One region of the Paenibacillus sp. J22R232 genome, then DNA from elsewhere that is predicted to be linked to it. Evidence: riboswitches for the same ligand, from Rfam matches in the RefSeq annotation. Region 1 holds a riboswitch; each other region holds the start of a gene.
The links. Region 1 has a riboswitch for thiamine pyrophosphate ahead of thiC (phosphomethylpyrimidine synthase ThiC). Riboswitches for the same ligand answer to the same signal wherever they lie in the genome.

Region 1 (2,263 bases):
GCAAGGGAGGCATTCGGCTTAGTCAACGTGGAGGCGATGTCCTGCGGCGTTCCCGTTGTTGCGACCCGCGCTGGCGGCATGAAAGAAATTATCCGTAACGGGGATACCGGTTATCTTGTTAATCCGCATCATGTCGAGCGTGAACTGAGAGAACGGCTCCATGAGCTGCTGCGCGACAAGCAGCTGCGGCAGAAAATGGGCAGACGCAGCAGGGAACGCGTGGAGCAGACCTTTACATGGCGCCATACGGCGGATCGATGGGTAAAGCTGCTTAAGGAAAGCGGTCTATAGCTTCCACATTCAAAGCTTTTTGGAAAATAGAGGGTTGACACCGTTCTTGCCGAAACGTTATAGTCAAACAAGGAAATCCACTAGGGGCGCCGTCATGGCTGAGATAAAGCGAATTGCTTTGGTCCCTTTGAACCTGATCTGGGTTATGCCAGCGTAGGAAAGTGGAATTGTGCGTTTATGAAACAGCGCGTGAAAGCTCTGCTTGGCAAGGGGTCGATTTATCGGCTTGTTTTTGAAATATAGGAACGTATATCCTTAGGCTATACGTTCTCTATATTTCTCGAATCGAAACGCGCCGCGCCGCCAAAGCACGGCGATAGCCGTTTCACCTTGCTCAGCCAAGTAGAGAGGTGTCTGCTCCTAGAAATTTCGGAGGGACCGCACACGTTTGACGACACACTTCGACCGCTCCTTTGCTGGGGCGGTTTTTTTGTGCTTGTATGCCTGCAGCAGCTCCGAATAGGAGAAAGCCAGGCAGGCGAACATGAATCGCTTCAGCGTAGGATGCATGTGCACCGATTTGCAGCGGCGGTATTTTTAAGCTTTCTTATATGCTCGTATATGCCACCAGGGGAACCTGAATTGATTTCACTTGGGAGGTTATTTATTCATGGCAATTGAAATGGGACCGCTGCCAGGCAGCCGCAAAGTGTATGTTACGGGATCAAAGGCAGGTATTCGCGTTCCGATGAGGGAAATCGCGCTCTCGTCCAGCGCGGCAAGAAACGGTAAGGAGCTGCCGAATGGACCGGTTAGGGTCTATGATGCAAGCGGCCCTTATACGGACGAAAGCTACGACGCTGACGTGAGGCGGGGGCTGCCGGCACTGCGCAACGAATGGATATGCTTGCGCGGCGACGTGGAGCCGTATGAAGGCAGGTGCATAAAGCCGGAGGACAACGGGTTCATGTCGGAGAAGCGCGTGATGGAGCGCGGGGCAGAAAAGTTTCCCGGGCTGTCGGGAAGACCTCTGCGGGCAAAAGCCGGGCATAACGTCACGCAGCTTCATTACGCACGCAAAGGCATCGTCACTTCTGAAATGGAATATATCGCTATTCGCGAAGGAATGGATCCAGAGGTGATTCGCAGTGAAGTAGCAGCAGGGAGAGCGATTATCCCTTCCAACATTAATCATCCGGAGAGTGAGCCGATGATTATCGGCCGGCATTTTCACGTAAAGATCAATGCCAATATCGGGAATTCGGCCGTAGCCTCTTCTATCGAGGAGGAAGTGGAGAAAATGACATGGGCAACGCGGTGGGGCGCGGATACGGTCATGGACTTGTCCACAGGCCAAAATATTCATACCACAAGGGAGTGGATCATCCGGAACTCACCGGTGCCCGTGGGCACAGTGCCGATCTATCAAGCATTGGAGAAAGTGAATGGGAAAGCCGAGGCGCTGAGCTGGGAAGTATTCCGAGACACGCTGATTGAGCAAGCGGAGCAGGGTGTTGATTATTTCACGATCCATGCGGGCGTACTGCTTCGTTACATTCCGCTAACAGCTAAACGAATGACGGGAATCGTGTCCAGAGGCGGATCGATTATGGCTGCTTGGTGCCTTGCTCACCATAAGGAAAATTTCCTGTATACGCATTTTGAAGAGATTTGCGTGATTATGAGAGCATATGACGTGTCCTTCTCGCTAGGAGACGGGCTGCGCCCAGGCTCGATTGCCGATGCCAATGATGCAGCCCAGTTCGCTGAGCTGGACACGTTGGGCGAGCTCACCCGCATTGCCTGGAAGCATGACGTGCAGGTCATGGTAGAAGGACCCGGCCATGTGCCCATGCATTTGATCAAAGAAAATATGGATCGTCAGCTCGAGGTGTGCAGCGAAGCTCCCTTCTATACGCTAGGCCCGCTAACCACGGACATTGCTCCAGGCTACGATCATATTACATCGGCGATCGGGGCAGCAATGATTGGCTGGTTCGGTACCGCTATGCTTTGCTACGTAACGCCGAAA
Region 2 (2,263 bases), on a different contig from region 1:
AGCGGGCAACGTATAAGCAGCTGGAAAGCGAAATAGAATCTGTAATCGGACAGCTTTATGATCCTAGTATTGCCAATGGCAGCGCAGGAGACGACTGCAAGCAGCTTCCTGGTCCTGCGAATGAATTAGAAGCTGGCCATGAACCGCTTAGCAAGCCAAGCAGCAGTCCATTTGATTAAGCAACGGGTGTCTCATCGAGACACCCGTTTTTCATGCGGCTATTTTGCCATATAACCTGCTTCCTCTTGTTTGCGCCGATAAGCAAAATGGTTCGTCGGACCGTGTCCGCCGCCAAACCCAAGCTGGTCCTCAATGGCCGCTTGAATGAACGCTTTGGCGGTTCGGATCGCCTCCGGTACCGATTTGCCTTGCGCTAGCTCGGCAGTTATCGCTGCGGAGAAGGTGCAGCCCGTGCCATGCGTATGGCGGGTGTCGATGCGTTTGCTCTCCAGGTACATAAACCGTTCTCCGTCATATAGAAGATCGACAATTCGTTCATTCGGAGCATCGTGCCCGCCTTTAATGACCACGCAGCGGGAGCCCATTTGGTAGATCGTCCGGGCAGCCTCTTCACGGTCGCTAAGCGTCCGAATGGGCATTTTGGCGAGAAGCTCCGCTTCAGGGATATTCGGCGTCGTAACGAGCGCAAGCGGGACCAGCTGTTTGATGAGAGTTCGCACGGCCTCTTGCTGGAGCAGGGCGGACCCGCCTTTGGCTACCATTACGGGGTCAATGATTAGATTCTGCCAGTCATATTGCTTAATCTTGGCAGCAACGATCTCAATGATCTCACTGCTGAACAGCATGCCTGTTTTGATTGCGGCAGGCGTTAAATCCTCGCCAATGGAATCGAGCTGCTTCTCAATGGCCGCAGCTTCTAGGGGGTATACGCCTTGCACGCCAAGCGTATTTTGGGCCGTAATGGCGGTAATGACAGACATACCGTAGGCGCCGAGCTCTTGAAAGGTTTTTAGATCGGCCTGAATGCCTGCTCCGCCGCCGCTGTCTGAACCGGCGATCGTCAGCGCTTTGTACCGCGTCATGAACTCATCTCCCATGTATCTCAATTAGCCAAAGCATTCTCAGCTTAATAAAACAATAAAGACCCGCTGATTCCCAGAAGGAAATGAGCGGGTCTAACGTTCAACATGGCCTCTCGCACATGCATGAATGCGTCTGCTCCACTTCCCTCCGCTGGAATAATCCAGATCAGGTTCCGAGGGTCCGGAGCAGATGCTCCATCTCAGCCGCAAGGCTCCCCTAGTGAAAGATTCAGGTCGATATTCGGTTTGTTTTTTTTCTACTATAGCATACACTTGAGAGATGTAAACCATAATTATCCGAAAAGGCGTTGAATCGATGAAAAATTTACTCGTTACTGGTTATCGCGCCCATGAGCTCAATATTTTCAACCAAAAGCACGAGGGCATCGTTTATATTAAGAAAGCGCTGATGGGCAAGCTTGTACCGCTTATAGAGGATGGGCTGGAATGGGTCATAACGCCAGGACAGTATGGCGTGGACTTGTGGGCTTGCGAGGTCGTGATCGCGCTAAAGGAGCTCTATCCGAATTTGCGACTATCTATTATTTCGGCTTATAGCAATCCGGAAGAGAAGTGGAAGGACGATAAAAAAGAGTTTTACCATGAGGTATTAAAAGGCGTTGATTATTATGCTTCCGTCAGCAATCAGCCCTATAACGGCATATGGCAGTTCACGGCAAGGGACGAGCTGCTCTTTCGCAAGACGGATGGCATTCTGCTTGTGTACGATGAGGATGCAGGCGAAGGAAGCCCGAAGTTTTTCAAACAGAGGGCGTTGAAAAAGCAGCAGGCAGAAGGGTATGGGTATATCAGCATAAGCTCGGAGGATATTCAGAGCATCGCTGACGACAACAACCTCTATTCGGATTATTAACCGTACGTAAATATATGTTGACACTCTTGTTTTTCTGTTGGTATACTATGTGACATTACATATTCCCGATTAATTTGATCGGAATTACATCCACGTGGAGGTCATATTCATGAGAATTGCACAACCCAAGTACACGAAGCTGCTGGCTACATTCCTTTTATCCTCTTCCCTGCTGTTCACGCAAGCGACCGCGTTTGCGGCATCTCCAGCGGTAACCGCGTCGGCAACGGCTGCTGTCGCAACGCAAGCGGATGGAGCCGCGCAGTATAAGCAATTTTTGAATGAAAAATTCGATGTGAGCCTGAGCGGAACGGTTACAAAAGGCGAGTTCATCACCGCGGTTGCA
Region 3 (2,263 bases), on a different contig from region 1:
TAGGAGCGGACTGGATAAAGGAATCGGCGCGCGTGCTCAAAGACGGCGGCTTGTTTATCGTATCGACGCCGAACCGGACGGTTACGAATACGCCGATTTATTTTGAAGAGCTGCCCTTTAACCAGCATCACCGCTTCGAGTACCGTACGTCCGAGCTGATTGGGGAGCTCGTACAATATTATGCTATCGAGGCTGTATACGGCCAAAATATTTATGATGATTCCTTGTTTCCTACGATGCGTTGGCTGCGCGAAGCGCACGGTTTGGCACCTGGGCGGGCAGCTGTGTACAAACGGGAATGGAATCCGCATGAGCTGATTCCGCTGCATGAGCTGAAGAGCGCAGAGCCGATGTACGTCGTAGCGGTATGCAAAAAGAACAAATGCCCGCAGGACTGATTTTATGCTTTTCAAAAAAAACTAGCGGTATGGATAGGTTTTGCTATACAATTGAAAGTATTGACGTAACCGAATATGTTCCGGGGAGCTGGTTAGGCCGGCTGAGAGGGAATTATCTGTACAATTCCGACCCGTTAAACCTGATCTGGATAATGCCAGCGTAGGGACAGAAGCTCTGTTTGCCAGGCAGGCTGGATCGAGAAGATCGAGCATTGGCCATTTGCAAGCAGCTGCACAGCCGATTATATGGCGTCCTCCGGATTGGGAGGACGCTTTTTTTGATAGATAAGCATGTATATGTTTTCACAAATCAATGTGCTTATCTATCTCCGCGAAACGACTGCTTTGCCACGGAGGACGGCGACAGCCGTTTGCGCTTGACGCATAGGAAAGGATATGCGTTTGTTCATCCTTTCTCTATACGTTTCGCGGAAACGATGGCATCTATTGAAAGGAAGCCGTCAGGCGTTTCTTCTTATTGCCTAATGAATGGCGCAGCTAGGGCACCGGATACGGAAAGGGTTCGTCATGATTGGCAAATAGGAGCAATGAGAGGGGAACAAAGACATCATGATGTTGAAAAAGGCAGGCAGAATGTCGTGGAGAATGGCAGGCGCCATGCTCGTTATCGTAGTGGCGCTGGCGGGCTGCGGATCGAACGGAAACGCGCCGGCAGCAAGCGAGGAACCAAATGGGCAAGGCGGGGCGGCGGACAAGCCGCTGGAGAAGATACAGGTCGTTCTTGACTGGACGCCGAACACGAATCATACCGGACTATATGTCGCCAGAGATAAAGGCTTTTTCAAAGAACAGGGGCTTGATGTAGAAATTATCCAGCCCGGCCAAAGCGGAGCCGATCAAATGGTCGCGTCAGGCAGCGTGCAGTTCGGCGTGAGCTACCAAGAGTCCATTACGATGGCCCGGATCGCAGGCGTGCCGCTCGTGTCGCTCGCAGCGGTTATTCAGCACAATACTTCAGGCTTCGCATCGCCGCTTGCCAAGGGCATTGATTCGCCAGAGAAATTCGAAGGGAAAACCTACGGCGGCTGGGGAGCTCCCGTTGAGGAGGCTGTCATTCAGTCGCTTATGCAGGAGAAGGGCGCTGACGTGGGCAAGGTCAACATGATCAGCATCGGCGACAGCGATTTTTTCACGGCGGTCAAGCGCGATATTGATTTTGCCTGGATTTATTATGCATGGACAGGCGTAGAGGCAGAGCTTCGCGGCGAGAAAATCAACATGGTATATTTGACGGATTACAGCGACAAGCTGGATTATTATACGCCGGTGCTCTCGACGAGCGAAGCGATGATCAAGGATAAGCCGGATATTGTTAAAGCGTTCACGGCCGGTGCAGCGAAGGGGTACCAATTCGCGATTGACAATCCGGACGATGCAGCGGAGATTCTCATAAAAGCCGAGCCGGATTTGAACGCGGAGCTTGTGCGGGCAAGCCAGAAGTGGCTCAGTCCGAAATATCAGGATGATGCGCCGCGTTGGGGCGAGCAGAAGCTCAGCGTATGGGAAAACTACGCAAGCTGGATGCTCGAGCACAAGCTGCTGGAGAAGGAGCTTGAGGCGGACAAAGCTTTCACGAACGATTTTTTGCCGGAATAAAAGCAGGAGCTTGCAGGGAAGGCAGCGCATATAACGGTGACGACCATAAAGAGAAAGAAGGAATTCAGATGGCAAACGCACTCGTAAGCATTCAAATATTACCGACGACGCCAGGCGGGGAGAGTGTTATCCCTTACGTAGACCGGGCAATCGAGATCATTAAAGCGGCAGGCGTGCCGTACCGCGTTGCGCCGCTTGAGACGACCATGGAGGGCGAACTCGGCCATTTGCTGAGCGTGGTGCAGACG

Region 2: linked by a shared signal. The riboswitch ahead of thiD (bifunctional hydroxymethylpyrimidine kinase/phosphomethylpyrimidine kinase) and the one ahead of thiC (phosphomethylpyrimidine synthase ThiC) in region 1 are both predicted to bind thiamine pyrophosphate.
Region 3: linked by a shared signal. The riboswitch ahead of AC0YN3_RS02305 (ABC transporter substrate-binding protein) and the one ahead of thiC (phosphomethylpyrimidine synthase ThiC) in region 1 are both predicted to bind thiamine pyrophosphate.

What each region holds. Positions count from the first base shown of each region.
Region 1 is NZ_JBWDNK010000013.1:55,190-57,452, forward strand. Features, by position in the region: gene AC0YN3_RS26425 (glycosyltransferase family 4 protein) at 1-291, shown strand, start outside; TPP riboswitch at 364-468, shown strand; gene thiC (phosphomethylpyrimidine synthase ThiC) at 902-2,263, shown strand, end outside.
Region 2 is NZ_JBWDNK010000005.1:492,140-494,402, reverse strand. Features, by position in the region: gene AC0YN3_RS18940 (hypothetical protein) at 1-179, shown strand, start outside; gene thiD (bifunctional hydroxymethylpyrimidine kinase/phosphomethylpyrimidine kinase) at 219-1,043, opposite strand; TPP riboswitch at 1,170-1,272, opposite strand; gene AC0YN3_RS18930 (SLOG family protein) at 1,360-1,917, shown strand; gene AC0YN3_RS18925 (hypothetical protein) at 2,027-2,263, shown strand, end outside.
Region 3 is NZ_JBWDNK010000001.1:479,393-481,655, forward strand. Features, by position in the region: gene AC0YN3_RS02300 (methyltransferase domain-containing protein) at 1-398, shown strand, start outside; TPP riboswitch at 470-582, shown strand; gene AC0YN3_RS02305 (ABC transporter substrate-binding protein) at 969-2,015, shown strand; gene AC0YN3_RS02310 (thiamine-binding protein) at 2,084-2,263, shown strand, end outside.